One region of the Lysinibacillus sp. TE18511 genome, then DNA from elsewhere that is predicted to be linked to it. Evidence: riboswitches for the same ligand, from Rfam matches in the RefSeq annotation. Region 1 holds a riboswitch; the other holds the start of a gene.
What was found. A riboswitch is a leader RNA that binds a small molecule or an ion and turns the genes downstream of it on or off. The one in region 1 is predicted to bind cobalamin.
Positions count from the first base shown of each region.

Region 1 (15,735 bases):
CATGAATTTGAGCGGATGCTTTTTTTCTAGTTCTCTTCAGGTATTAATTCAACATTACCTCCTGAAATAAGAAAACATACTTTTTCATGTTTATGAATAGGTAAAGCTCCTTGAAGGGCAGCACCAATACCGATTGAAGAGGATGGTTCTGCGATGATTTTACCTTCGGAAAGTAAGGTCTTCATCCCACGATGGATCAATGCTTCTTCTACACTTACAACCTCATCGACAAGCTGTTGAACAATTGGAAAGTTTCGTTCTCCGGGCTGTAAAGTTAATAGGGCATCTGCCAAAGATTTTTGTTCCTCTAAAAGCAATCTTTCGCCAGCTTCTAAGCTTTTGGCATAACGCGAAACAACGGCAGGCTCCACGCCAATTAGTTTGATATGAGGGGCCATAGATTTTATAGCAGTTGCAATGCCACTCATTAATCCACCGCCACCAATAGGGACAACAATAGTATTGACATCAGGAAGCTGTGCAAATATTTCTAAACCTGCTGTTCCTTGTCCTGCCATGATATCGTAATCATCATAAGGATGTATAATGCAATAACCGTGATTACGACTGAGCTTTTCTGTTATTACATGTCTTTCTGCAAGCTTACATTGTACAACCTCCGCACCTAAAGCACGTATTCCTTCTACCTTAACTGTAGGAGCTGAATCCGGTAGGACAATTGTTGCCTTAATATTTAATAGCTTAGCAGCGTAGGCAACGCCTTTGCCATGATTACCCGAGGAAGCAGCAACTACGCCTTGTTGCAATTGTTCTAACGGCATGGATAGCATTTTATTAAGAGCTCCACGCAGTTTGAAAGAGTTAGTCTTTTGCATATTCTCGGCTTTTATGTAGACCTGACATCCTAAAAGTTCATCGAGCCCGTTTAATCGAATCATAGGTGTTTCATATACATAGGATGAAATTCTTCGTTTAGCAGTATGGATTTGTTCAAGTGTTAACATACAGCAACCCTCACTTTATTGAAATAATTGAAAATTCTGGCGTTATATTATAACTGTAGATTTACAGGCAATTTGTGTCAATAAATAAAATGACTGTGAATATTGCCGCGACACCATAGAATACTTACTTCAACCTTGAAAAAATATGAGTATTCATCCTATAATAAAAAGGTTATAGTAAAAACAATAAAAGGGAGCGTCCATAATGGCCAACGAAGCAAGATCGCAGGTGAACATTAAGCTCATTTCTACGATTCGTCCGATTGATGGAGAGTCCGAAAGTTATGAAATGTGGCTGACAGGGCAGCTACTTGAAAAAGCAGGAAGCATGTATTTGAAATATGAAGAGGTGCAGGAGGATAAAACCATCCGCACAACTATGAAGCTAGGCAATGAACAGGCACTAATTATGCGTGCCGGAGCAGTAAAAATGCGACTACCACTTAACATAATTGAACAACAAACGGGTCATTATGAAAGTGAGTTTGGTTCAATGCCACTCGTCATAGACACGAAAAAAATGACGTTTACAAAACAAGCAATAAGCGGAGATTTCCATGTACAGTATGATTTACTAATGGGTGGGCAATCCGTTGGCAACTATACATTAGACATTACATTTACGGAGGTACAATGATGAACGCAGTAGAACAAGTACAACAAGCCATTAAAGCGGCAATTGCGCAGGCTGTTGAAAAAGCTGGCTTAGTAGAGGCTGGCACAGAGTTAAATATTCACCTTGAAACACCAAAGGATAAGGCAAATGGAGACTATGCGACAAATATCGCTATGCAATTAACGAAATTAGCTAAAAAACCACCTCGTGCGATTGCTGAAGCTATTTTAGAAAATCTTGACACAGCAGGTACAGTTATTGAGAAAATCGATATTGCTGGTCCTGGCTTTATGAATATTACTGTACGTAAAGATTTCCTAACAGATGTAGTAAAAGCAGTGCTTGAGCAAGGCGCTGACTATGGTCGTTCTAATGCTGGTGCAGGAGAAAAAGTTCAAGTTGAATTCGTATCTGCAAATCCAACTGGTGATCTACATTTAGGTCATGCGCGTGGAGCTTCAGTAGGGGATTCATTATGTAATGTGTTAGATATGGCAGGCTACAAAGTATCTCGTGAGTACTATATAAACGATGCGGGTAACCAAATTAATAACTTAGCTTATTCACTAGAAGCACGTTACAAGCAAGCTTTAGGATTAGACGCTCAGATGCCAGAGGATGGCTATCATGGTCCAGATATTATTGAAATTGCTGGTAAACTAGCGAGTGAGCATGGTGATACAATTTTAGCAAAATCTGATGAAGAACGTTTTGCATTCTTCCGTCAGCATGGTTTAGCGTTAGAATTAGACAAGTTAAAAACAGACCTTGCAAACTTCCGCGTAAACTTTGATGTGTGGTATTCTGAAACTTCACTATATGAAAACGGCAAAATTGAAGTAGCATTAGATAAACTGAAAGCAAATGGTCATGTATTTGAAGAAGACGGTGCTACTTGGTTCCGTTCGACAACATTTGGTGACGATAAAAACCGCGTGTTAATTAAAAATGATGGGTCTTTCACGTATTTAACTCCGGATATCGCATACCATGAGGATAAAATTGTACGTGGCTTCGATAAATTAATTAATATTTGGGGAGCTGACCACCACGGCTATATTCCACGTATGAAAGCTGCTATTCAGGCACTTGGTTATGATCGTGAGACGCTTGAAGTAGAGATCATCCAAATGGTTCAGCTTTATAAAAACGGTGAGAAATTCAAGATGTCTAAACGTACAGGGAACGCTGTTACAATGCGTGAGCTTGTAGAAGAGGTAGGCCTAGACGCAGTACGTTATTTCTTCGTGAAAACTGCAGGCGATTCTCATATGGACTTTGACTTAGACCTTGCAGTATCTCAATCAAATGAAAACCCAGTGTATTATGCACAATATGCACATGCACGTATTTCATCTATTTTACGTTCAGCAAATGAGCAAGGCTTTGCTGCTTCAAGTGACAATTTAAGCTTGTTAGTTGCTGAAAAAGAGATCGATTTACTGAAAAAAGTGGGCGATTTCCCGAAAATGGTAGCCGATGCTGCGAATCACCGTACACCGCACCGTATCGCCAACTATATTCAAGAAACGGCAGCTGCATTCCACAGCTTCTATAACGCTGAAAAAGTGTTAGATGCTTCAAATAAAGAGCTAACAGAGGCGCGTTTAGCCCTTATTACGGCTGTTCGTACAACAATTGCCAACGCACTACGTTTAATCGGCGTATCTGCACCAGAAAAAATGTAATAAAAGTCTTTCTAGCCCCCGGCACGACATTGTGCCGGGGGTTTTTTGTATCTTAGGTAGCAAGAGCGGTTGAAGCGACGGAAAGAATCATTAAAGAGACGGATAGAACCGCCGAAGTCATGGATAGAACGGTCAAAGTGAGGATGGCCCCGCCAAAGTGAGGATAGAGCAGCCAAAGTCGTGGATAGGACGGTCAAAGTGATGGATAGAGCCGCCAAAGTCGTGGATAGAACGGTCAGAGTCGTGGATAGAGCCGCCAAAGTCGTGGATAGAACGGTCAAAGTCGTGGATAGAGTAGCCAAAGTCGTGGATAGAACAGGCAAAATGATGGATAGAACCGCCAAAGTGAAGGAAAGAACCACCAGAGCGACGGAACAAGCTGCCGAAGCGATGGAACAAATCATCAAAGCGACGGGACGAATCCGAAGCGATGGATAGAATCGCCAAAGTGAAGGAAAGAATCACCAGAGCGACGGAACAAATCATCAAAGCGACGGAACGAATCCTAAGCGACGGATAGAATCGCCAAAGTGAAGGAAAGAATCACCAGAGCGACGGAACAAGCCGCCGAAGCGACGGAACAAATCATCAAAGCGACGGAACGGGTCCGAAGCGACGGAAAGAATCAGCAAAGCGACCGAACGTATCCGAAGTGAAGGAAAGAATCGTCAGAGCGACGGATAGAACCGGCGAAGTGACGGAAAGAATCGTCGGAGCGACGGAAAGAATCCGAAGTGACGGAAAGAATCGTCAGAGCGACGGAAAGAACCGGCGAAGTGACGGTAAGAATCGTCGAAGCGACGGAACGCCCCGCCAGAGCGACGGAAAGAATCTGAAGTGACGGAAAGAATCGTCAGAGCGACGGAAAGAGCCGGCGAAGTGACGGAAAGAATCGCCAGGGCGACGGAAAGAATCCGAAGTGACGGATAGAACCGTCAAAGCAACGGAAAGAATCGTCGAAGCGACGGAAAGAATCCGAAGTGACGGAAAGAATCGTCAGAGCGAAGGAAAGAGCCGGCGAAGTGACGGAAAGGATCGTCGGAGCGACGGAAAGAATCCGAAGCGACGGAAAGAGCCGGCGAAGTGACGGAAAGAATCGTCGGAGCGACGGAAAGAATCCGAAGTGACGGAAAGAACCGTTAAAGCGACGGAAAGAACCGGCGAAGTGACGGAAAGAATCGTCGAAGCGACGGAACGCCCCACCAGAGCGACGGAAAGAATCCGAAGTGACGGAAAGAATCGTCAGAGCGACGGAAAGCGCCGGCGAAGCGACGGAAAGAATCGTCAGAGCGACGGAAAGAGCCGGCGAAGTGACGGAAAGAATCGCCAGGGCGACGGAAAGAATCCGAAGTGACGGAAAGAACCGTCAAAGCGACGGATAGAACCGGCGAAGTGACGGAAAGAATCGTCGAAGCGACGGAACGAATCCGAAGTGACGGAAAGAATCGCCAGAGCGACGGAACGCCCCGCCAGAGCGACGGAAAGAATCTGAAGTGACGGAAAGAATCGTTGGAGCGACGGAAAGAATCGCTAGGGCGACGGAAAGAATCCGAAGTGACGGAAAGAACCGTCAAAGCGACGGATAGAACCGGCGAAGTGATGGAAAGAATCGTCGAAGCGACGGAAAGAATCCGAAGTGACGGAAAGAATCGTCAGAGCGACGGATAGAACCGTCAAAGTGACGGAAAGAATCGTCGAAGCGACGGAAAGAATCCGAAGTGACGGAAAGAATCGTCAGAGTGACGGAAAGAGCCGGCGAAGTGACGGAAAGAATCGTCGGAGCGACGGAAAGAACCACCAGAGCGACGGAACAAGCTGCCGAAGCGACGGAACGAATCATCAAAGCGACGGAACGAATCATCAAAGCGACGGAACGAATCATCAAAGCGACGGAAAGAATCGCCAGAGCGACGGTAAGAATCTTGAAGCGTGGATAGAACCGCCAAAATGACGGATAGAACAGGCAAAATGATGGATAGAACCGCCAAAATGACGGATAGAACAGGCAAAATGATGGATAGAACCGCCAAAATGATGGATAGAACAGGCAAAATGACGGAACGAATCAACAGAGCGACGGAACGCCCCACCAAAGCGATGGATAGAACCAGCAAACTGAAGAACAGCTCCATCGAAACATCCCCATTCATCTCCTTAAATCAATAATTTTCTTAAAGATTCAGAAATCTTGTTGAAGTTTACGTTAGCGTCAATGATATACTGATGGAAAATGTGAAGGGGGAGATGAAGTTGAAGACGATTCAAGAAGTGGCTAAGCAGTTTAATGTTTCAACACGGACAATTCGTTATTATGAGGAGCTTGGGCTGCTTAATCCCAATCGTTCATCTACTAATCAACGAACCTTTTCAAAAAAAGAATTGGCGAAGCTTAAGCTTATTTTTCGGGGAAAGCGTTACGGTTTTTCACTTGAGGAGATTAAGGAGATGGTATTGCTGTTTGATTTTGACCGCACAGGCATTCAGCAATTGGAGCGTACGGTCGAATATGGGGAACAAAAAATTCAAGAAATAGATAGCAAAATAGCAGAGCTTGCACAAATGAAAAATGAGTTACAGCAATTGCAAGGTGTGTTTACTAAAAAATTAGCGACTTTAAAGGGAGAGATGTACGATGAATAGTTCGAATTTGTTAGCACGAAATGCGCGCAAGTATCCTTTGAGCGAAGCGGTTGTTTGTCAAGGCAGACGAGTGACCTATCGTGATTTGGATGAGCAAGTGACACATTTTAGTCATGCTTTATTAGAGCAAGGTGTACGACAAGGCGATAAAGTCATCATTTTTATGCCAAATGTTGTAGAGTTTGTTGTTAGCTATTTTGCAATACAGCGCATTGGAGCTATTGTCGTTCCAGTAAATGCGAAATTTACGCTGCAAGAGGTCGAATATGTAGCGCAGCATGCAGACGCTAAAGCTATTCTAGTTCATGAAGCAATTTTTGCGGCAGTCGAAAACATCACGGTCGTTCCTTTAAAAATCAAAACAGGACAAGAGCATGCTGGTTGGCTAAATTATGAAACACTTCTTCAACATACAAGCGTTCAAACAATTGATTGTCAGTTGAATGAAGATGATGTCTCGACGATTTTATATACATCGGGTACAACGGGAAAACCAAAGGGTGTGTTGTTTAGCTATCGCAATATTTTAACTGTAGCACAAATGATTGCAGTAGAAATGGAAGTAAAGCCTGAAAGCCGAATCCTTCTCATGATGCCGTTGACGCATTCAGCTCCGCTACATTTATTTTTTATGGCAGGCGTACTTGTAGGCTCAACAAATGTGCTAACACCAACATTTACACCTGATTTGTGTATTGATTCAATCGAGCAGGAAAGGACAACGCATTTCTTTGGTGCACCTGTCGCCTATTTGCTAACTGCTCAAATGCCGAGATTGCAAACAGCAGATTTATCTTCGATGAAATGGTGGATTTATGGAGGTGCGCCGTTATCACAAAACGAAATTCGCTTGATAGAAAAGGCTTTCCGAACAGCTCATTTAACTTGTGTTTATGGTTTGACGGAGGCTGGTCCAAGCGGTTCGTTATTGTTTGGTAGGGAGCATGAAACGAAGGCGGGGAGTATTGGTCAGCGTGCACCACTTGGCACGGAGCTGCGTATTATCAACGACAATGGAGAAGATGTCGGCGTTGGTGAAGTTGGAGAGATTGTGTTATTTGGTGAAGGCAATATGTTGGGCTATTACAAGGATGACATCGCAACAAAGGCTGCATTTATAGATGGTTGGCTTAAAACAGGAGATTTAGCGCGTATGGATGAGGACGGATATATTTGGATTGTTGATCGTAAAAAAGATGTTATTATTTCAGGCGGTGTTAATATTTATCCGAAGGAAATAGAAGATAGTATGTTAAGCTATGACGGGATTTTTGAGGTAGCTGTAATAGGTGTTCCGCATCCACAATGGGGAGAAACGGTGAAGGCCGTCTATGCTTCTAAAAAGGCAATTGCTGAAAATGATCTTATAAATTATTTAGAGGAGCGTCTTGCTAAATATAAAATACCACGCCTCTTTGAACAAATGGAAGCGCTACCACGAAATGCAGCAGGCAAAATATTAAAACAATCTTTGAAGGGACAAGAGGTGAGATAGCATGAAGGTTTTACAGCAGGAAGAAATGAAAACAACGAATTTTTTTAAAGATGAGGATACACTTCATAAGATTTTAGAAATGATGCTAGATCAAGAGTTTGCAGAATATGCAACACGCGAGCTAACAGATTTCGGAGGGCTCTGTGCTGGAGATATTGATGTGAGAGCGAAACATACGGATAGAGAGGGTGAACCTCGCTTACAAAGGTATAACGCATATGGTGAAGAAGTGTCAGAGGTCTGGGTTAATGATGGCTATAAAAAAACGATTGAAGAGACATACAATACCGGTATTGTTGGCTATGTGCATAAGGATATTCCGCAATTAGGTAGAAAGGGCAATTATGTGTATAGCTTTGCTCAAGGCTATTTACTGTCCCATACTGAGCCAGGCTTTTACTGTCCTGTTACTTTAACAATGGCAACGGCTTATTTACTCGATCATTATGCAAGTGATGAGGTGAAGGAGCGCTTTTTACCACATGTCTGTGCAACAGGAGATACCGAGTTATATGAGGGAGCTACATTTTTAACGGAGCGTCAAGGTGGTTCTGATGTTGGTGCGAATGTTGTAGAGGCGAGAAAAGACGGCAACCAGTATCGTTTATTTGGTGAGAAATATTTCGCATCTAACGCAGGAATGTGTGGAGTAGCGATGGTATTGGCCCGTATGGAGGGGGCACAGACAGGCTCAAAAGGCTTAACATTATTTGCGGTTCCATGGCGGAATGAGGATGGCACTGTGAACAACCTCCGCATTCGACGTTTAAAGGATAAACTTGGTGTTCGAGCAGTGCCTTCTGGTGAGGTGGAATTTGATGGCGCACTAGCTTATGTTGTCGGTGAGCCGAATAAAGGGATTTATTATATGCTGGAGGCACTTAATTTATCAAGAATTTGCAATGCTGTTGCTTCTATTGGCATTATGCGTCGCGGTTATCTAGAGGCGAAGCACTATGTAACCAATCGTCATGCATTCGGTAAGCCTTTAACGCAATATCCTATGATTCAGGATACATTAGGGAAATTTGCTGCCAAGCTTCATGTAGAAGTTGCCACTGTTTTTGATGTTATTCAGCTGTACGATAAAGTAACAAGTGGACAGGGCAATGAACAGGACATCATTATGAATCGCTTGTATATTGCGATCATGAAAAAAGAAACGGCAGAGCAAGCGGTACATTATGCTAGTGAAGCGATTGAATTGCACGGAGGGAATGGTTATATTGAGGATTTTGTTACACCTCGCTTATTAAGAGATGCACAGGTGCTGACTGTGTGGGAAGGAACTGCCAATATTTTAGCATTAGAGCTCATTCGTTTAGTAGATAAGTTTCATGCGCATGAATTATTTGTTCGTATCATGGAGGAACGTCTAGAAAAACTAGCTGACAGTCTATTAGTAGCAATTGTAGCAGAACAATTAGTAAAACTAGACTTGACTTTGCAAACATTTAGTCGTTTGGATGAAGCAACGAAAACGTTCGATGCAAAAAAGGTTGCAGAAAAAATGGCACATATATATGAAAGTGTTGTAGCAGTCGAATGGGCACATAGATTCGGCGGTAAATATGAAAAGCTAGCAGATATTTATTTAGAGAGCACATGGTCATTGCGAGAAATTGGTGCGCCAATGAAAACCGTTCAGTATTTTTTAGATATAGTCTAATAGATTAGAGTCTGGGATATAGCAAAATTTAAAAAAATCACATAAGAAAAGCGCGAGAAATCAACGTTTCTAAAATTGATTTCTTGCGCTTTTTAAGGTATTGACCAGTTTTATCCCAGCCTCTTTTTTTTTCATGTATAATTATATCAACTGAAAATTATAAAGGTTCTTTACTTATGTAAAGTGAAAAGGGAAATCGGTGTTATTCCGATGCGGTCCCGCCACTGTATGTGTGAGTTTTTTCAATCTGCGCCACTGAAAATTTCGGGAAGGCTTGAAAAAGCGAATGAAGCACGAGCCAGGAGACCTGCCTTTATAGAAAACACGTTGCGGCCTACGAGGATAGGGTGGTGGATTTTGTATACGTATTTTTGTGCAAATTTGATCCCCTCATCTTTTTTGGATGAGGGGTATTTGTTTTGTAAGATGGATGTCGATAAATTCTCAATATTAGGCGATTTCAAGCCAAAATGTATCGATCAATCAGAAGAACAAGTCGTTGAATATAGGCACAGATAGACTAAGGGGGAGAGCCTTTAAATGAGTAGAACGATTATAGCCTATGTAACAGCAATTACGCTTCTAATTATTAGCATCTGGTGTGGCGTAGCGATAGGCTCAGTTCATATTCCACTAGAAGTATTGTGGAATAAGGCGGCTGATGAGACAGCTGCCAATATTTTATGGAAAATTCGTTTACCTAGAGTCCTGTTGGCGGGACTTGTCGGAGCATCTCTTGCCATTGCAGGGGCAGCTTTTCAAGGCTTACTAAAAAATCCTTTGGCAGATCCTTATACGTTAGGTGTTTCCTCTGGTGCATCAGTTGGCGCAGTGATGACGATTTTCTTTAGTATATCAATCCCGGTAGTAGGCCATTATGCATTACCAATCTTCAGTATGATAGGTGCAATATTTACGATGGTAGCTGTCATGGGCTTTGCTAGAATAGTAGACCGCTCACTAAAAATGGAGACTCTTATTTTAACAGGGATCATCTTTAGTTCATTTTTAGGTTCCTTAATTTCCTTAATGATTGCATTATCTGGTGAGGAGCTACGACAAGTTATGGGATGGTTGCTCGGCTCAGTATCGATGCGAGGTTGGCCTTTTGTTCAAATGATTATTCCGTTTGTGATCATTGGCTCAATTATGCTTTGGACACAAAGACGCGAGTTAAATGTTTTGTTATATGGAGAGGAACGCGCGAAACATTTAGGTGTTCATGTTAAGCGTAGTAAATATATAATTTTGGTAGGCGGGTCAATGTTGACAGGAGCAGCTGTAGCAGTTTCTGGTACGATTGGTTTTGTTGGCTTAGTTGTACCCCATATGACGCGGATGCTTTGGGGTTCAGATCATCGTCATTTATTGCCATTATCATTTTTAAATGGGGCAACTTTGCTCATTATTTGTGATTTAATAGCACGAACAATTATTATGCCAAGAGAGCTACCAATTGGCGTAATTACTGCATTTATTGGGGCGCCCGTTTTTTCTTATATTTTTTATAAGCAACGTAGAAGCAAGGGGGGACGGGCATGATTGTTGTTGAACATCTTTCTGGTGGCTATGAAGATGTGCCGATCGTTCAGGATATAAGTTTTTCCGTTGAAAAAGGAAAAGTACTAGGGATTTTAGGACCGAATGGTAGTGGGAAATCCACACTATTAAAAGTAATGAGTGGCATACTGCCAGCAACTGCAGGCACTATAGTAGTAGACGGTAAAAATATTAGCGCTTATAATGCACGTGCGTTGGCAAAAAAAATGGCAGTGCTACCACAATTACATGCGAATGCCTTTTCAAACAGTGTACGTGAGGCGGTATCACTTGGACGTTATCCCCATCAAACAGGCTTCTTTTCAAGTTGGACTGAACGAGATGAACAAGCAATCCAACATGCAATGCTGCAAACAGGTGTGAAACGTTATGAACAGACATCGATGGAATTTTTGTCAGGCGGGGAACAACAAAGAGTTTTTGTAGCCCAGGCTCTTGCCCAAACGGCGGAAATATTACTGCTAGATGAGCCAACGAACCATCTAGATATTGCCCATCAACGTCAAATTTTAGATATGGTACGAAAGGAAGCAATTGAATGCGGTTTAACCGTTATTATGGTACTACATGATATGAATTTAGCTTCCCTTTATTGTGATGAATTATTACTAATGGAAGGCGGAAGGATGCGAGCATTTGGAGCGCCACATGAAGTATTAATTGCTTCGCAAATTGAAGACGTCTATCATGCGCGAGTAGCAACTTATGCACATCCTGAAATTCCAAAGCCTCAAATTACAATGATGCCAGCCTCAGTCGAACATCAGCAACGTGCTGTCATCAAAAACGAAAATTTTACTGTTACGGAGCATTACATTCAGCTTCAATCAGAGTTGCCGTTAAAAACGGTTTCCTCAGCTGTACATAATCCAGGTATTGGTTGGTATGATTGCTTATTAAATCGCTCTGTACCAATAGATTATGTCATTAGTGATGTAAAGAAAGAGGTCGCTGAATTTTTACAAAAGGAGCATTTTTCACCTACCGGTACAGTCGTTATGTTAACAGCTGTTCCGACAAATCTTGTAGCTATAAATGAATTTAAAGCTTCCTTTGGTAGCATATTTGTTGCTGTTACAGCTGGAGTCGGCAATGCCGTTGATGTGTCACGTGCTCATGAAAGACAAGATGAACCATATATTGGTACTATAAATACATGGGTCATCATAAATGGTTGTTTATCAGAAGAAGCATTTTTCCAAGCAATGATGACAGCTAATGAGGCGAAAACAAAGGCATTGCAGTCAGAAGGTATTCGTGATGAGCTTAGTGGTACGATTGCAACAGGTACTGCTACCGATAGTTTATTAATTGCAGCGACACAAAAAGGGGAAGAGATGCAGTATGGTGGTCCAATTACAGCTGTAGGCAAGTTAATTGGTAAAGGTGTTTTTGAAACAACGGTGCAGGCAATAAAAAATTATCTTCATTCAGCAGAAACATCTGCTGAATGAAGATAATGCCTCCGGCGGATGTCACGGATTTTCAAAGGAATGAATATAAGGATGTTAGCCTAAAACCTTCGCATCCTGCGAAAACGGCTAACTGACCTGCGTCGTGCAGGCCTGGGCACAATTCAAAATCCGGACGCAATTACGCCAAGGCGAAATTGATAAAATAATTTTAGGAGATGAGAGAAATGAAGCTTTACACGAAAACAGGCGATACGGGGAAAACTAGTCTTATAGGTGGACGTGTCGACAAAGATAGCTTGCGCGTAGAGACATACGGGGCAATTGATGAGTTGAATTCTTTTATTGGCAAGGCAGTAAGTGAATTAGATCGTGAGCTATTCAAGGATATTCTAATTGATTTAGAAACGATTCAGCACGAACTTTTTGATGCAGGCGGCGACCTCGCTAATGTCATGAAGGAACGTCATTATAAGCTTGCAGAGCAGCCAATTGAAGTGTTAGAATCTCGGATTGATGCATTGTCAGATGAAGCGCCACCATTACAGCGCTTTATTTTACCAGGTGGTGCACCAGCAGCTGCAACCTTACACATTGCTCGCACAGTAGCGCGTCGAGCAGAGCGACAAATGGTAACGCTTATGAAGGAAATTGAAGACGTACCGACAATTGTGCAAAAGTATTTAAACCGTCTATCCGACTATTTATTTGCAGCTGCACGAGTTGTTAATTTTAGACTTAAAGTTGCGGATGTTGAATATATTCGAAGCGGTAATGTCTTTAAAAAATAGCCTGAAATTTATTTATGGCAAATTACGCTCATTAGCAAAACGTGTAGTTGATTTCCGTTCCGACTGGGCGCTTTGTTGCTGACGCTTCGCTTTCGCACAGATAAAACATTTGCCGCTGACGCTTCGCTTTCGCGCAGAGCAGAGCTTCCTGGGGGCGTCCGATGAGCCGCTTCGCTGCAGGGTCTCGGGGCAACAAATGTTTTCTGTGCGAAAGCGTAGTGCAAACGCAGCGTCAGCAACAGGATGTTGGTCACGAAGGCGTTATCACAGGGCGTGATGGTTTTAGCCTTCGTTCCTCTATCGCTGATCCCCGAGGAGTCGCCCAGTCTCCACTCCAATCAACTTATTTACATGGCATAGTTTTTATACAAATGTCATCTTAAACTTTTATTGAAAGAGCATATTAGTTTTAAAAAGAAACAGCTATTTTAAAATTTAGCGCATTGAAAAAGTCGATTTGTCATCAAAAACATGATGCAAATCGGCTTTTTTGATTTTCTATACCCAACAAAAAATAGATTTATAATATAAAAAAATGAAATTCTTTAGCTGTTTCATGTCCTTTTAAAAATTCAGGGTGGCTTTTTTTCTTGTAAAATGTAAGAATATAAAATTATCAGAAATATTTCCGTTTTATGTTGACTGAATGCTCACTCATTTATTAGAATAGGAATATAATGATGACGTACATTTACGTATGAGCTAGCGAATTCACCACAAAGAGAGAAAATTACGACAAACTAAAGGGGGGGACCAACCATGAGTCCATTAGTAATTGCAAATATTGTTCTAACAGTCGTGGTTGTGCTTTATGCAGGAGGATTGTTCTTCTATCTGTTAAAAACACGTTATAAGTTTGTGCAATTGGGGAAAAAAGTTGAGTTTGATGAAAGTGTCAAAGAACGTATTCGTTATATTATGGTCAATGTATTTGGCCAAAATAAACTATTAAAAGATCCAAAGAGTGGTTTAATTCACGTCATGTTCTTCTATGGATTTTTAATGGTGCAGCTAGGCGCTATTGATTTAATTTGGAAGGGGTTAGTACCTGGATCACATCTGCCACTTGGCATTTTCTATAGTGTCTTTACATTCTTCCAAGAGCTTGTGGTATTAATGATTTTAGTGGCGGTCGTGTGGGCATTTTACCGTCGCTATGTAGAAAAGCTAGTACGTCTAAAACGAGGCTGGAAAAATGGTCTTGTCTTAATTTTCATTGGTGGGTTAATGTTATCAACATTGCTTGCAAATGGTATGGGGTTAATTTGGCATGGTGAAGAACTAAGTTATACAGAGCCGGTTGCTTCTGGCATTGCAGCTATATTTAGCTTCCTACCAGCATCAGTAGCAGCTGTTGTTTTCTACGTGATGTGGTGGGCGCATTTATTAATTTTATTAACATTCTTAGTGTATGTACCACAATCGAAGCACTTCCACTTGATTGTAAGTCCAATCAATGTGTACATGAATCGTTTAGATCGTACAGGTACTCTAACACCAATCGACTTTGAAGCATTAGAAAATGCTGAAGATGAAGAGGATATTCCGGCAATTGGTGTTGGACGTATTCAAGACTTTACACAAAAACAAATGCTAGATTTATATTCTTGTGTAGAGTGTGGACGCTGTACAAATATGTGTCCAGCATCAGGAACAGGGAAAATGCTATCGCCGATGGATTTAATCGTGAAGCTGCGTGATCATTTAACGTTTACTGGTGCTGTTGTGACAAAGCAAAAACCTTGGGTACCTTATCAATTCTTTGCTAATACAAAGGGGAATCAGTTAGCGATGGCAGCTGGTGCTGAAGGCGCAGTCATTGAAGATATCTACAGCCCTTCTTTAATCGGCGATGTCATTACAGAAGAGGAGATTTGGGCATGTACGACTTGTCGTAACTGTGAAGATCAATGTCCTGTTATGAATGAGCATGTCGATAAAATTATTGACTTACGCCGTTACTTAACAATGACTGAAGGGAAAGTAAACCCTGATGCACAACGCGCGATGACAAACATCGAACGTCAAGGCAATCCTTGGGGCTTGAACCGTAAAGAAAAAGAAAATTGGCGTGACCTAGATCCAACAATTCATATTCCGACAGTGAAAGAGCTGAAAAAATCAGGCGAGGAAATGGAATATTTATTCTGGGTAGGCTCAATGGGTGCATTTGATAACCGCTCACAAAAAATTGCATTAGCATTCTGTCGCCTATTAAACGAGGCTGGCGTAAAGTTTGCGATTTTAGGAAATAAAGAGAAAAACTCAGGGGATACTCCTCGTCGTTTAGGAAATGAGTTTTTATTCCAAGAGCTTGCTACAGCGAATATTGATGAATTCGAGAAAAACGACGTAAAGAAAATTGTTACAATCGATCCGCATGCTTACAATATCTTTAAAAATGAATATCAAGACTTTGGCTGGAAGGGCGAGGTTTATCACCATACCGAGCTATTGAACGAATTGATTGATGAAAATCGTCTAGCGTTAAATTACGAAGTTCATGAAACAATTGTTTTCCACGATTCTTGTTATTTAGGCCGTTATAACGATGTCTATGATGCGCCACGAGAAATACTACGTGGTATTCCAGGTGTTAAGCTTGTGGAAATGGAGCGTAATCGCGAGACAGCAATGTGCTGTGGCGCAGGTGGCGGATTAATGTGGATGGAAGAGCATGTCGGCAACCGTATTAACGTAGCAAGAACAGAGCAAGCTTTAGCAACGGACGCATCAGTAATTTCTTCTGGATGTCCTTACTGTTTAACAATGCTTGAAGATGGCACAAAGGCAAAAGAGGTTGAGGATTCAATCGGTACATTCGATGTTGCAGAGTTATTAGAGCGTTCTGTGTTTGGTGAAAAGGTGAAAGCTGTTGAAATTTCAGTTGAAGAGGCAG
Region 1 is NZ_JBSSFD010000007.1:14,499-30,233, reverse strand. It holds gene ACVWXS_RS07330 (threonine ammonia-lyase) at 27-965, opposite strand; gene ACVWXS_RS07325 (DUF1934 domain-containing protein) at 1,171-1,602, shown strand; gene argS (arginine--tRNA ligase) at 1,602-3,269, shown strand; gene ACVWXS_RS07315 (hypothetical protein) at 3,402-3,716, opposite strand; gene ACVWXS_RS07310 (hypothetical protein) at 3,755-3,901, opposite strand; gene ACVWXS_RS07305 (hypothetical protein) at 4,020-4,208, opposite strand; gene ACVWXS_RS07300 (hypothetical protein) at 4,266-4,472, opposite strand; gene ACVWXS_RS07295 (hypothetical protein) at 4,409-4,843, opposite strand; gene ACVWXS_RS07290 (hypothetical protein) at 4,800-4,946, opposite strand; gene ACVWXS_RS07285 (hypothetical protein) at 4,943-5,401, opposite strand; gene ACVWXS_RS07280 (MerR family transcriptional regulator) at 5,520-5,909, shown strand; gene ACVWXS_RS07275 (class I adenylate-forming enzyme family protein) at 5,902-7,404, shown strand; gene ACVWXS_RS07270 (acyl-CoA dehydrogenase family protein) at 7,406-9,073, shown strand; cobalamin riboswitch at 9,220-9,402, shown strand; gene ACVWXS_RS07265 (FecCD family ABC transporter permease) at 9,614-10,615, shown strand; gene ACVWXS_RS07260 (adenosylcobinamide amidohydrolase) at 10,612-12,087, shown strand; gene ACVWXS_RS07255 (cob(I)yrinic acid a,c-diamide adenosyltransferase) at 12,273-12,836, shown strand; gene ACVWXS_RS07250 (hypothetical protein) at 12,845-13,174, opposite strand; gene ACVWXS_RS07245 (heterodisulfide reductase-related iron-sulfur binding cluster) at 13,596-15,735, shown strand, end outside.

Region 2 (15,735 bases), on a different contig from region 1:
ACCGACTGAAAAGTTACCTAAACCAGCATTCATCCCACCAGCTATAGAGGAAGGAGACTCTGCTGAAAGAAGTTAAATACTCATCGTATCTTTACTCTGCAAATAATAACATAAATAATGATTACAAAGCTAGATATGCCAATGTTTAAGGTGACTTTCTTAAGGATTGATTGTCAAAAAAATAGAATTTTCAACATAACGTGTGGTTGATTTCCGTTCCGACCGGGCGCTTTGTTGCTGCTGCCGTTGCACTTTCGCACAGATAAAACATTGCTGACGCTACGTTAGCACTACGCTTTCGCACAAAGCAAAGCTTCCTTGGGGCGTCCGATGAACCGCTTCACTCGCGAGGCTCGCTCCAGGGTTTCAGGGCAACAGGATATTGGTCACGAAGGCGTTATCACAGGACGTGATGCTCTTAGCCTTCGTTCCTCTATCGCTAATCTCCAAGGAGTCGCCCAGTCTCCACTCCAATCAACTTATTTACATGACAAACGTTTTAACAAATGTCATAGCTAGCTTTCGGTGATGGATCAAAAAATGTGTCATCTATAGTCACTTTACAATTGGTTTTCTATTTTGATTTTTTCTAACAAGGCATGACAACCCTCTAAAACTAAATCATAGGTTTCTTGAAAATTTCCTGTATAGTACGGATCAGGTACATCTTTTTGATGATCAGTTAAATCTAAAAAGCGAAAAATCTTTGGTGAATCAGGATTGCCTAACATCGTTCGGCTATTACGTATATTACTTTCATCCATGCCAATAATGTAATCAAAATGGTTAAAGTCAGCCTTTTGTAATTGTCGGCCCTGCATCCCTTTCGTTGAGATGTCATATTCTTTTAGCTTATCTTGTGTTCCTCTGTGAGGAGGTTCTCCTATATGCCAAGAGCTTGTCGCAGCCGAATCTACTTCAATTCTATGACTTAAATGCTCCTTCTCTACCAAATCACGCATGACCGCTTCAGCCATTGGTGATCGACATATATTCCCCAAACATACAAAAAGTACTCGAATCATTTTTATGTCCTCCTACAATCAATTTCGCCTTGGCGTAATTGTAGCTGCCTTGCTGTCGCTACACATCTGTAGCTGACATTTCACCTCTTCAACAAAACATTTACTGAATGAAGACACCCAAAATCAACTTGATTCTGAGTGCCTTCTAAGTTGTCCCACATTTTACTGGCATGAATGATGTTTCACGTTATTTCTTTTCCGCTGTAACTCGCTTCTCTAATTCTTCAGTTAATGCTGCTAATTCATGCTCAAGGCGATGTGTAAATTCCTCGCGCCCTTCTTTACCTTTGCCTGTTACATAAAATGGCTCGCCATAAATTAGATAGCCTTTACCACGCTTAAAAAGATCACCAGCATTACGCGCACCAATATAAGCGGCTGGGACAATTTGTGCTTTTGCCAGCTGTGCTATTGTAATTGCACCTTGTTTTAAATCCGTACCTTCAGCATTTCGCGTACCAGATGGGAAGATCCCAACAATTTTACCCTCTTTCAATAACTGTGAAGGAATTTTAATAACGCTTGGTCCTGGATTGTCACGGTCAACCGGAAATGCATTTAAACGCTCTATAAGCCAGCCAAGACCCTTTATATCAAACAATTGCTTTTTAGCCATAAAGTGAATTTCCCGAGGGTATACTGCAACACCAAGATTTAAAATATCAACATAACCCGTGTGTGTACATGCAATAATAAACCCACCTTCCTTCGGTAAGTTTTGCTCTTCATATACACGCGCTTTTGAGCCCGATAATTTTAAAATCACTTTTACAACATTCGCTATAAATTTATACACTGTGTCATTCCTACCTTATTCAATAGTTACTCCCATTGTAATCGAAAATACCCATGTACTGCAATTGCATGTGAAATAAATCAATCATGTCTCGGCATAATTGTGTCCGGATTCGGCTTTGTGCTTAGCCCTGCAGATGTTTTTTGCGCGAAAGCGAAGCGGCAGCGGCAGATGTTTTTTGCGCGAAAGCGAAGCGGCAGCGGCAGATGTTTTTTGCGCGAAAGCGAAGCGGCAGCGGCAGATGTTTTATGTGCGAAAGCGCAGTGCCAACGTAGCGACAGCAACATGGTTTTGTCTGTGCGAAAGCGAAGCGTCAGCAACATGGTTTTGTCTGTGCGAAAGCGAAGCGTCAGCAACATGGTTTTGTCTGTGCGAAAGCGAAGCGTCAGCAACATGGTTTTATCTGCGCGAAAGCGGAGCGGCAGCGGCAACAACACGATGTTGGTCACTCAGGCGTTTTCACAGGATGTGAAGGTCTTAGCCTGAGTTCCTCTATTTCAGTAGGTGTTTAGGCACCTGCTGAAAAAAGTTAAACTCTTCCCACTAGTACATCCACATCAATCGTAATTTCTTCTAAATGGATATTGGCTTCCTCTTTTTTATGCCAGCCCATTGGTGTCATTTCAAGCAATGCCGGTACAAGCTCAGTAGCAAGCGGTACCGTATAAGTAATACGCTCCACACTAACATCGGCAAAGCTGTCTTTAAAACGGGCAACTATTTGTTCATTCGAATACGACTCTTTGGTAGAATCCGCATACAATTGCGCTCGAAGCTCATGTAAGTACTCACTTTGAGGCACAACCTTAACAACACAACCATTCTGAGTTAATAGACGTTTAAATTCTTCGTAATTGGCAGGAGATAAAATATTTAATATGGAATCGAAGCTTGATCTTGCAAATGGACTTTTCGCTAAATCACCAACACACCAAATTTGCTCTGGATAATGTCGAGCTGCAGCAAGTATGCCTTCTTTTGCTATATCAATACCAATGCCAATCCCTTGTTTCTTCGCCATAATACGTGCTAAATGTGAACCTTCACCACACCCTGTATCAAGCACGGTTTCTGCATTAGCAATTAGCTCTCCAATTTTATCTTCTACTAAATCATAGATCCCACTATCAATAACCGCTTTTCGAGATTCAAAGAGTTCTTTACTGTACTTAGAAATAGCACCATGTGTCAGCATATTGATATAGCCCTGCTTGGCAATATCAAATGAATGATTTGAGGAACATACTAGTCTCCCCTGTTCAAAAACACCAATTGACTCCTGACATATCGGACAAGCGAAAAGCGTTATATTTTCATCCATTAAGGCTGCCCCTGCAGCTCTTTTTGAAAGTGCCCCCATTAATTTACCTCCTTCTGTTCTGTAGGTGAAACAAGTGCGAAACGCTCCCACTTACGACTTCTCCATCTAAAGTATACAATAATCGCTCGTATCCATTCATCTGCCGAAATCGCGAGCCAAATACCTACTAAGCCCCAATCTAAAACAAAAACAAACAAGTAACCGAGTGGAAGGCTCATACAAACCATCGATAAAAAACCAATTTTCACTGGAAATCTCGCATCCCCTGAGGCACGCAAAGAGTTAATAACCACAATATTCATCGTACGGCCTGTCTCAAGCAGAATACTTAATGCTAGCACAGATGCTCCGATGGCTATTACCTCTGGATTATCAGTAAAAACGTGCATAAGCTGTTTCCGGAATATTGTCACAACTGCAACCATAATGATCGTAAAGATAAAAGCTGCACGCACACTTAACCAAAGCTGATGATAAGCTTCATCCTTTTTACCAGCACCAACATAACGTCCAATAATAATAGCTGTTCCTGTACCGATTGCAATCGCAAACAAATACGTAAACATCGAAATATTCATGGCGTATTGTCTTGCTGCAAGCGTCTCTGGGCCTAAGTACGTTGCATAATATAGGAAGACAATCTGACAAAACTGATAAAGAACTTGTTCAAATGCAGACGGCAAGCCTATATTTAATATTTTTCGAACATATTCCTTTGAATACTCGAAATAATAATCTAGCTTCAACCTGACTTCCAAGACTTGATACAACAGCCAGAAAAACACAAGAACTGCTAATCCACGACTTATAACTGAGGAAATAGCTGCACCTTTTACACCTAGCTCCGGTAATCCTAAGTTACCAAAGATTAAACCGTAATTTAATACAACATGCAGCACATTCATACCTAGTGATACATACATCGTTTGCTTTGTCCTACCATGTACACGGATAATCGCTGCTAACGCATTTATAATTGCCTGTAAAAAAATAAAACTTCCGATAATCACTAAATAGCTTTGTGCGTATTGAAGCACTTCCCCCTGCAAGTTCATCATCGTCATTAAATGACTTGAAAAGAAGAAAAATAAAATACTCATCACTAGTCCAACGATCAAATTCATCGTTACTGCTAAAGCGGATATCTTCGCAGCTTCCAAAAAACGCCTTGAGCCTAAATATTGCGACACAACAATAGAAGCACCATTACCAACTACTTCAAGTATTAAAATGGCAATATGAATATATTGATTGGCAGCACCAACCCCTGATACAGCATTATCTGATAGAGCACTGAGCATAAAAGTATCGGCTAGTCCCATCAACATAAATAAAAATACTTCTAAAAATATCGGCCACGTTAAATGAAACAAACTTAACTTGTTAGTCTCTTTTCTCACACTTTCTCTTATTGGATCTGCCAATACGTTTCACTTCTCCTGTACGCGTCATAAAATAATAGTATCTTATCATAGATTATTAGGCTGTAAAGAGTTTTAGTATTAATTATCAAAAAGATTAACACTTCACAAAAAAATCCCTTTCACGACCGTGTGAAAGGGTTTCCTATCAAGTTAAGCAATGCGCCTGTAATTGCGCACGCTTTTCTTTTGTTAGACCAAATTCTTGCTCTAAAAATGCTGTCTTTGAGCCAAATCGGTTATCCATCGCATCAAATGCCGCCTGTAAATAATCCTCACGGGCAGACATTAATGCATAAAATTGCTGTAATTCTCGATCATTGTAATCCTGCTGAATTGCCTGAGCCATCTGTTCTACCAAGGACCGTAAATGTATATTTGTATCTAAATAGTCCTCCATGATTGTTTCCTCAGGTACATCTAAAGCGAGCAAAATAAGTGCACCACCGATACCTGTTCGATCCTTTCCTACCGCACAATGATGTACAAGCCCTAAATTTTCAGGGTTTTGAATCGTTACCATTAACTCCTTAAACGAAGCATTATTAAAAGGCATTTGTGCATAAAATTCTCGGAACATCTCTGGATTTACAACCTTGTAAAAATCATTTCTTCCAGCGTTTGTAGGCATCTCAAAAGCATGATTGCCCTTTGCTGGAATTTGAATATATTTAGCTTGCGGGAAAATCGGATTAGGGTTATTTTGTGCCTCATGGTTGTCGCGATAATCAAAAATTGTTTTCACACCTAGCGTTCCAAAAAGCTCCTTATCTGCTTTCGTCATTTTGCCAAGCGCGGCTGAACGATAAAACAAGCCATTCTTTACAGAACGCCCATCTCTCGTCTTATATCCACCCATATCACGAAAATTATGAACAGCCTCAAACGGAATAATCTTCATATCAAACTGTTTCATTCACTGCACCTCCCTCTGTTAATAAACATTCTTATTTATATTCTATATAACAATTCGCTATAATACCAATTTTCGCACTAGGAAATGTCATCAGCTAGTCTCAAGCTGAGTGATGTAAGGTAATATCCGAGCACTTCTTCATCCACCTGAGCACTTTACCTCCCCAACCGAGCAACTATCATTAGATTCACCCAACATCAAAAAAGCTGCCCTTGATAAAGGACAGCTCTAAAATACTTTTCAATATAGTTTATTTAAATAACTCAGGATATGCTGCTTTTGCTACTAGCTCAACAGCTTCACCAATACGTGGACCTGGACGGTTTGAAATATCAGTATCTATATAATAAACCGCTTTGTTTTGAATGGCTGTGATTGAATTCCATCCATCACGTGCAAGAATTTCTCCCACTGAGTTTTCTACATAGCCTACTGTTGTTAAAATGACTTCTGGATTTTTCGCGATGACATCTTCCTCAGATACCTTTGCCCAGCTTTGAACGTCAGCAAATACATTTTTCACATTTGCAGCATTTAAAATCTCTTGTTGGAATGTACCAGAACCAGCTGTATAGATGTCTGGCTTTGGACCAATTTCTAAGTAAATATTTTTTGGTTCTTTTACATCTTTGACTTTTGCCTGGACTTCCGCAATTTTAGCTTTAATATCTTCATTTAACTTTTCGCCTTTATCTTCAATCCCCATGACAGATGCAATTTGTTGGATATCCCCGTAAACATCATCAAATGAAGCAGCCGATTTGATGGCAAAAACTTTAATTCCTACATCTTCAAGAGTTTTTAGCGCATTTAAGTTTTCATCATCATCACCACCAGTTATATAGGCAATAACGACATCTGGCTTTAACGCTAAAATACGCTCACTATTGAATTTTGTAGAATCAGAAACGCGCTCAATTTTTTGTGCTTCTTCTGGATACGTATCATACTCAGTTGCACCAACGATTTTATCGCCAACGCCTAGAGCAAATAAAATTTCTGTATTACTTGGTTGTAATGAAACAATAGTTTTCGGTACTGCATCAAACGCTACTTCTACACCACGATCATCCGTAACTTTATAGCTTGTGCTCTCAGTTTGTTGCTCGTCCTTAGAAACAGTGTCTTTGTTAGCATCCTCTTTTGTGCCGCAGCCTACTAATACGAGTGCTAACATTAATACAGAAAGCCATTGTAGATTAAACAATTTCTTCATTTCATTGATTCTCCTTTTTCTTTTTCATTGGGTATGACTTACTAATAAACGGTATTTCAGCAATACCAGCGCGCTGATTCATATAGACAGCCATAACAAAAAATATATTGGCTAGTAATCCTAAATAATCAAATAGAATAGCTGGTACTTCCCGTTCCTCAGAAACTTTGTGTAGAATACGGTATGATTTTTTCGCCTCACTACGACATACATGTAATGCAGCAGCAGCCTCTGTTCCTTGCGGTAATACAAAATTCTGAATCTCATCTTTCACATGACTAACATAAAAATCATAACGAACACTAAGCCACGCTAAATCATCTTCAGTTACTGCTAATTTCCCTCGGACGGAGCCATTTACATGGTAAGCCATTGGCAAAATAGCTAATAAATCATCTGCCACTACCCTTACTGTCTCTTTATTTACTGCTACTAAAGCGACACCCATATGTGTTGTAAGACTATCTGTTCGAATTTCAAAATCTACTGTTGATGCCTTTTCACGCATAAATGGATAGCAAGAATAACGTGCATCTTTTTTCAAATCTAGTCCCCGCTTTCCTTCGTGAAAAATTCTTACTAAAAGTGAGTATACATAAAAAAACGTCGACCCTACTCCTAAGGGACGACGAAAATAGCATAAATAGTGTCGCATAGACACGACAAAGCCTATGTATTTGCCGCATATCCTCCTAGCTTCCGAAGAGTATCTATACGTTCAAATAAAGGTCGGTCTCCTGGCTTGTACATCCAATCATGTCATGAGTCATAAAAACTTTCCCATCCGATATTCCGACAGTGGTATATCTTTTATGATTCCTGTACTTACAGTTGCGGAAACAGCTTCGGTCTTTCACCGAATTCCCAATTATGCTTGTTAACACCTTTATTTTGCAAGAATAATTCACTTGTAAAGCAGTTTAACACATATTGATAGGAAAAAATAGCTTTGAAATGAACGGAAAACACATGAATACGAACAATAGTAAGCCTATTTCTACATAGCTATACAAAATGATTCTCTAATCTATATTCAAGAGATTTATAGTTATGGCTCTTCAACTTGACTGCACATTCTGCGAGGGAACGCTCTCTGCAAACGTATCCTCCCTCCACACTAGGTGCTATCATCAGCATACTTCTTTAATCAAGAACAGATTCTAGTATTGATTCAAAGTTTTATAAAATTTTTTCAATAGCTTGCTCAACATCTAGCTGTGAATCTGTAGGTTCAAAGCGGGCAACTGTCTTACCATTTGTATCTATTAAAAATTTCGTAAAGTTCCAGCGAATATTACGACCGTCTAAAAAACTAGGCGCAATTTGGATAATTGCTTCCGCTAACATTTTTTCCTGCATACTTGCCTTGCCAAATTCGCGATAATCTATCTCGTGCTTTAAATAATTGAATAATGGGTGTGTCGTATCTCCATTTACCTGCACCAGTTCAAAAATTGGGAATGTTACACCATAGTTGATTTTACAAAGGTGAGTAGTTTGTTCGCCATCCTCAGGATTTTGATTATCGAATTGATCACAAGGAAAACCTAAAACGACAAAATTATCCTTCCCATATTTATCATACATTTTTTGTAAGTCTTCAAATTGATATGTAAAACGGCACTTGTTTGCTGTATTAACGATTAACAGCGTTTTTCCTCGATAAGTTTCCATTGATAATATCTCACCGTTTGGCTTCTTGACTAAATAATTATAAATGCTCATTGTTTAACTCCTTTTATTTTTTCCTATTTGTCAGGTGTGGTGATGGGCCTTAAAAATAGGCATACGTTAGCACAAAAAATCCTATTATCGGTCAATAATAAACCTATATTTTCCTACTCAGCACGCCTGATATATTATAAACTATTTCTCTATTAACGAAAGAATTTTCACAAAAAAAATAGCCATTCCACGTCTTTAATGGATGGCTTTCATATATTTCTTTTTGTATTTAACATCTTTTTCTTCCGCAATTAAACGCTCCGCAATTTTTAATAGCTTCGGGTCTTTCGTTTCATCAAATAGCTTTTTAAAAGATACAATAATATCATAGCGCATTAATGCCGGTTGCTTTTCGTCTAAGCATGTTTGAAATCTTTTTGCCAAATATGAAACGACTAAATCTCTTTGTACCTGCCCCGCTAAACCTATTTTCCAAATTGCCTGCAAAGTAAGTCTCGCCGTTTCTGTTTTTTCATCATACGTCACTGCCCAAATCTTTAAGAAATCCTCTAATACTCTCTCTTCTGGATCACTTTTTGCTGCCAATGCGCATAAAAATTGTGCCGCGCTTGCACGAACATGCCCATTTTTGTATGTAAGAGCCTGAATAAGTTGTTCCCAAACTGCATATGTCCAATCAACTGGTTCCTGCATTATTTTCATCAATTCTTCGAAAGATTCATATTGAATATCGCGGTCACGTTCTGTTAAATTACTAAAAAGTTGCATAATCCCTTTTTCCATGATTCATCCCTACCTTTATTGTTTCAGACCGTAATAATATTTTTATGTTTTATGGTACACTAAACTTACTTTGCGCAAAGAAGGTGAGTTTATGAATAAAATTAATTCTAGGAAACTGATTTTTAGAATGATTATGATTATTACTTTAATTGTAGCTGCATATTTTATTATCCCAGTTTCCGTTCCCGTTATATTAGCTGGTGTTACTGCATTTTTTTTAGAGCCAATTGTTATGTTCTTTAAACGGCGATGGAAAATGTCTCGAAAAATTGCAGTTGCGTTTATTTATATAGTGAGCGTTATTTTAATTTCCATCATTTGCTATTTTACTATTACACAACTTATGTCGCAAATAATTTCAATTTCAAAGCAAGCTCCCTATTATATTTCAAAACTATCAGAAATGTGGCTTAGTATGCAAGAAAACATTTCTAAATACACAGAAGACTTCCCTCCTGAAGTAAGTGCCTCGCTTCAAAATACAACAATGGATTTCATAAAGAAAATCGAAGAATCTTTTTTAAACTTTTTTAATTATACTAAAGTTACAGCCTTCTTTGCTGAAATCCCAAGCCTATTTATCAGTCTTCTTGTTTATACGATTGCTCTATTTTTATTTATGTTAGATTTACCCAAGTTAAAACAGATCACCTATAAATATTTAAAGCCTAGCACTGCAAATAAATTGAAAATCGTCGCGAATCGTTTAAAGGATGCTATTTTCGGCTATATGAAGGCACATTTACTCGTTAGCTTTATTATCGGGGGCGTCACACTTATTGGGCTGTTACTAATCCAACCAAAATACGCAATAACGATGACAATTATTATATGGCTAATTGATATTATTCCTTTTCTCGGTTCTATTATTATTTTGGCACCATGGGGGCTTTATCACCTATTAGTAGGAAATATATCTATAGCTGTAAAATTATTCATCCTAGCTGCTATTTTACTCATTATTCGTCGAGTAGTCGAGCCTAAATTAATGGGTCACCATATCGGTTTATCAACTTTACCTACATTAATTGCCATGTTTATTGGTCTTCAGTTATTTGGTGTGATCGGTTTACTCGCAGGACCTTTTGTCATTATTTTCTTTATTGCATTAAAAGAAACAGGTATTATCAAGCTGAATTTTAAAATATAGCATTTTATCTAAACATCAATTCAATCATCCTCAAACAAAAAAAGGTCATCTTTGTATTTTTTCTTTACAAAGATGACCTTTTTGTCATTTCAATCGTCTATATAATGTAAGGCTTATTGAATACGACCGAAGCCTACTAAATATTGATTCCACCAATCAAGTGATTCAATGACAACACCTTTATTTTGAGCATCAATCATCGTGTTGTTACCTAAGTAAATACCTACATGCGCTACGCCTGAACCATAGCTGAAGAATACTAAGTCACCTACACGTGCTTCGCTTGCTGAAATACGTTGTGTTGCTGAATATTGTTGTGATGCTGTACGCGGTAAAGATACACCTGCTTGCTTGTAAGACCATTGTACAAGACCTGAGCAGTCAAATCCTGTCGATGGGTTGTTGCCGCCCCAAACATAGCTAGTGCCTAGGAATTGTTTCGCAGTGGAAATAGCATCACCTGAAGATGCAGTACCTGAGCCAGACCCAACAACGACTTTTTGTGAATTACCTTTGTTACCTTTGTTATCATTGTTACCATTGTTACCGTTGTTGTCATTGTTAGCATTGCTGTCATTGCTAGCATTGCTGTTTGTTGCTTGTACAACTGGAGTAACTGCTTGAAGTGCACGTAAACGAGCTGCTTCTTCCTCTGCTTTTTTACGTTCTTCTTCTAAACGTTCTTCTTCTTGTTTCGTTGCAATTTCTGCCTTTAATGCAAGAGATTTTGCTTCGTTTTCAGCTTTTTTTACTTCCATTTCGCTTTCCTTTTGTTGAAGCTCTTGGAATTGCTTTTGAAGCTCTTTTTGTTTTTCATCTAAAGTTGCTTTTTGTTTCTCTAAGTTAGCCTTATCTGCTTCTTGTTGATCTACTAATTCTTGGTCGGCATCCATTAATGTTTTTACCGCTACGACACGGTCCATTAAATCTGCAAAGCTTTTTGATTCAAGAACAACATTTAAGTAAACACCCACAGTGTCATCTTGCGCTTGATACGCAGCCATACGCTCACTTAAAATTTTTGAACGTTGCTCAATACGCTTTTCAGTTTCTGTAATATCTGCATCAACGTCTTTAATATCTGTTTGTACTTTGTTAAATACTTTTACTTTTTCATCGATCTCTTTTTGTAAATTTGTTAATTCTTCTTGTAGCTTTTTAACTTCTGTATCTATTTTAGCTTTCTTATCAATCATTTGTTGAGATGTTTCTTCTGCGTGCACTTCTGTCGGTTGAACTGTGTTAAATAATAAGCCACCAGCTAGCGCTAATGCTAGCACCATCGACTTACGCCATTTATTGCGCTTACCCACGTTACTTCTTTCCCTTCATTAGTCAATTTCGCTCTTGGAGTTTTAATGTAATCAATTGAACGATTTATTTTGTAATTTCTTATATTTATATTAGCCTTTTAAAGTTTAGCATTATCAGCACAACTTTTATACTATTTCACACCTATTTAATCGTTTAGTAAAACTCGAAATATATTTGTAACATTCGTGTAAAATCTAAAATATTCTACAAAATACCGTTTCTTTCTACAAAATATCATTTTCAGCTACTTTCCTATTAGATTCACTCACTAATTTGTAATGTTTTTGTAATATTTCTCGACAACGTTTTGAACATAAAAAAAGGTAAGGGAACATCTCCCCTACCTATTGCTTCATAGAACGTAACGCTTGAATAGAAAGCCGAACTAACAGAATAGCACACAAAAATAAACCTATGTATGCAGCTGTATTTAAGTAAACGGCGTATGAATCGTGAATAAATTGTGAGATTGCTAAAAGTGCTACAGAAATAATGCCAAAGGTAATACCAACGAGAAGTAAGACCAAACGGGAAAACAGATTTGTAATAAAACGAGCATTATGCTCATCCGAAAAAACATCGTGATGTAAAATAATTTTTCCGCTCTCTACTCGTTGAATAAGCTGATCAACCCGTCTTGGCATTTTGCGTAATGTCGGAATAAGCATTGATAGTTCTTCTTGCAAGCGTTCCTTTGTTGCCATCGGTTCTTTAAATGGCTTTAGGAGAGATGCCCGCATATACGTGGATGAAAAATCTTTCGCTTCCATAAAAATATCAAAACGCGAATCAATTACACGTAATGTCCCATCCAATGTTACTAATGATCGTAACGCTAAACCTACTGCGGGATAGAAAGCAAGACCGAAATCACGGACAACCGTAAATAACGCATGTATTAATTCTTCTGTTGGAATTCGATCCACGTAAGAAATTTTCAACAAAATTTGATCAATGGCTTGCTCCATCTTTGCACGCTCTGCATGATCAGCATTTTCAACCAATAGTGTTAGACCATCATATAAAATATTTGAATCATTTAGCTGAATCCCCATTAAAAATAGCTTTAAGCCCTCTTGTTGTGTAGCCCCCAAACGACCAACAGCCCCAAAATCAAGGAGGATTGGTGTACCATCCTTCTCATCAATATGAATATTTCCCGGATGTGGGTCTGCATGAAATATACCCGAAAAAAGCATCTGCTCAAAGAAGGAATATAAAACAGTACGCGCAAACTGCCTACGATCAATTTCTAAACTATTAAAAACAGCCGCACCATCTGCAACACTTTTCCCCCGTACGTATTCCATGACAATAATATTTTCATCACAATATGCTGTATAGATTTTAGGAATACGCACCTTATAATCGCTTTTAGCAAGGGCATTAGTCACTTGCAATGTATTCCGAACCTCTATATCTAAATGAATTTCCTCGCGTAATCCATCTGCAAATCCTCTAGCAAGTTCTCGAAAGCCCAGCGATTCAGCCCATGTAGACTTGCTTGTTAGCCAATTAGAAAATTCCTCCAAAATCTCAAGGTCGTCTCGCATGATCCCCTTTATCTCTGGTCGCAGTAGCTTCACCACGACTTCATCATAATTCTTTAATCGCGCCTTATGTACTTGTCCAATAGACGCTGCCGCAATAGGCTCCATTTGAAAACTTGCAAATATCTCATTCACCGGCTTAGGAAGTGAACCTTCTAAAATTTGAGTTACCTGCTCTGACGGTAAAGGCTTCACACGATGCTGCAGCCTCTCCAATTCGTCAATAAAGATAGGTGAAAACAGTTCCTTACGTGTAGAAAGCACCTGACCAAATTTAATAAATATCCCACCGCATTGCTCCAAAGTAGACCTTAAAGCAATCGCAAGCTCCTTTTCATTTTCTCGTTGTCTTGCGTATTTAATCGTTTGCACAACACCATTTGTCACAGCTATTTTTAACACCTGTCGTAAGCGCTTTTGTTGTCGCCAGTAGCTACGAAGGCGCAACAATAAATTTTTTTGGTCATTACGACGTTCCCCAGCTGTAATACCACTTGGGTCAAAAAGCTCAAAAACAAGGTAGAGCAGCATAGAAATTAGCAGCATGCTACCAAGCCAAATAAGTGTACTGACCTCTGTCACCGTTTGCATCACTGTTTCAGATAAAAAATCTGTATGGCGCAAATAAGAATACCAGTAGACAAAGGATGTCAGCGTCACACTAATAACTACAGAAAGAACCCTACGAACAAAATTGATATTTGAGCCAATTAATCGACCACTTACAAAATAAATAATCCCTGATACGGCAATGATTTGGATTAAAAATTTCAAAAAAATCAACAGCGTCACCTCCGATGCTACTTCCTAATACTGCTAGTATAACAAATTACGATCTGTACTTCTTTTAATATAAAACGAATCCATTTTGAAAAAAGATCTCTCAAAATGGATTCTGTATTTTAAATATCTGTTTTTACAAAAAATTAATCACTCTTGTTACTTACTGTGTCATTCATCGGTTTGCGGCTTTATAATTGCATCTTTTTTCGGCATTGAATCACCATCTATATCTTCAAAAAATAGAGGCAGTCCTTCTGCTAAGACAGGGTGAATAACTTTAGTCGGATCTTGTCTTTGATGATGGATATGTAAATGAGGTTCTGAGGATGAACCGCTATTCCCAACACGCCCAATGACATCTCCTGGCTCTACAGTATCTCCCACTTCAACAGTGACGCTATCTTTTTTCAAATGATTAAGTAAAAGATAAGTGCCTGTTTCTTTTATCTTTATGTACACATAATTCCCTTCTATCGACGTAAAATCTTCTGTCCCTGGTGTAATGTCAGCTTCATCATTTGAAACAGCAACAACAATTCCAGAAACCGGTGCATTAATTTCCTTATTCCATATTCCGTAATCCTCATTGCTATCACTGTTAATGTTATAAGGCTCCATTACTAAATCATAGGCCCATCTCTCTGATGCCCATACTGCATGAGGTAAATTATCTTTAACATGATTACCACCCCACCCAACAACAGTTTCTTCAGTTAAAGGCCAACCTACAGTTATAGATGGTTGAGTACGTTCAATAGTGTTCGGATAAGCACAAAGAATAATATTCATAGTCATTAAAATTGGAAAGATGAATATGATGTTTATCACTATATTCATAAACCACTTAACACTTCTTTGCTTTTTAACAATTAATATGATTAACATGACAAAATTAATCATCAATCCTATAGCTCCTACTACTGGTAAAATTAATTTAAGTATTGTCCATGAATATACACCGAAAATACCACCAATAAAAAAAGCACTGATCCATAATAATAAAATAAGCGCTATTAACACACCATTTGTATAACCATACTTCCGCAACAATTTTTTAAAAATAAACTCGTTCCTCCCTATGTCAAAATCTTTATCAACAATTCTATTTACTAAATTTAGGCTCATCACCATAACATGTGGTTGATTTCCGTTCCGACTGAGCGCTTTGTTGTTGCTGTCGCTACGCTTTCGCACAGATAAAACATTTGCTGACGCTTCGCTTTCGCACAGAGCAAAGCTTCCTGGGGGCGTCCGATGAGCCGCTTCACTCGCGTTGCTCGCTCCAGGGTCTCGGGCCTACACGATGTAGGTCACGAAGGCGTTATCACAGGACGTGATGCTCTTAGCCTTCGTTCCTCTTTCGCTGATCCCCAAGGAGTCGCCCAGTCTCCACTCCAATCAACTTATATCAATTTCGCCTTGGCGTAATTGCGTCCGGATTTTGAATTGTGCTCGCACAATTCATTCCTTTGAAAATCCGTGACATCCGCCGGAGGCTTTATCTTCATTCAGTAGGGGGTATGGAACCTATTGACAGGGAACCACATCCGTATTTATCTCACTACCTTCAGAGGTAGGAGTCTTCTACTGAATGAAGATAAAAGGCATACGTTTTAGCAAATGCTATACACAACTTTCGGTGATCATTCTAAATATATCAATTTAAGGATAAGATGCCCATAAGACCTCAGACGTAGGTGTAGTAAGCAATAAAAAAATACCTTTAGACAAAAATTATCTAAAGGTATTAAGCATTGACAGGTTTTTAAGTGGA
Region 2 is NZ_JBSSFD010000002.1:99,278-115,012, forward strand. It holds gene ACVWXS_RS01875 (low molecular weight protein-tyrosine-phosphatase) at 561-1,025, opposite strand; gene ACVWXS_RS01880 (lysophospholipid acyltransferase family protein) at 1,213-1,821, opposite strand; gene ACVWXS_RS01885 (hypothetical protein) at 2,000-2,293, shown strand; gene ACVWXS_RS01890 (putative RNA methyltransferase) at 2,351-3,181, opposite strand; gene ACVWXS_RS01895 (MATE family efflux transporter) at 3,181-4,566, opposite strand; gene ACVWXS_RS01900 (tyrosine-protein phosphatase) at 4,712-5,479, opposite strand; gene ACVWXS_RS01905 (ABC transporter substrate-binding protein) at 5,730-6,695, opposite strand; gene ACVWXS_RS01910 (hypothetical protein) at 6,697-7,239, opposite strand; cobalamin riboswitch at 7,406-7,598, opposite strand; gene ACVWXS_RS01915 (glutathione peroxidase) at 7,875-8,420, opposite strand; gene ACVWXS_RS01920 (hypothetical protein) at 8,616-9,164, opposite strand; gene ytvI (sporulation integral membrane protein YtvI) at 9,256-10,314, shown strand; gene ACVWXS_RS01930 (C40 family peptidase) at 10,428-11,627, opposite strand; gene ACVWXS_RS01935 (ABC1 kinase family protein) at 11,973-13,961, opposite strand; gene ACVWXS_RS01940 (M23 family metallopeptidase) at 14,130-15,092, opposite strand; gene ACVWXS_RS01945 (hypothetical protein) at 15,086-15,229, opposite strand.
Region 2: linked by a shared signal. The riboswitch ahead of ACVWXS_RS01910 (hypothetical protein) and the one ahead of ACVWXS_RS07265 (FecCD family ABC transporter permease) in region 1 are both predicted to bind cobalamin.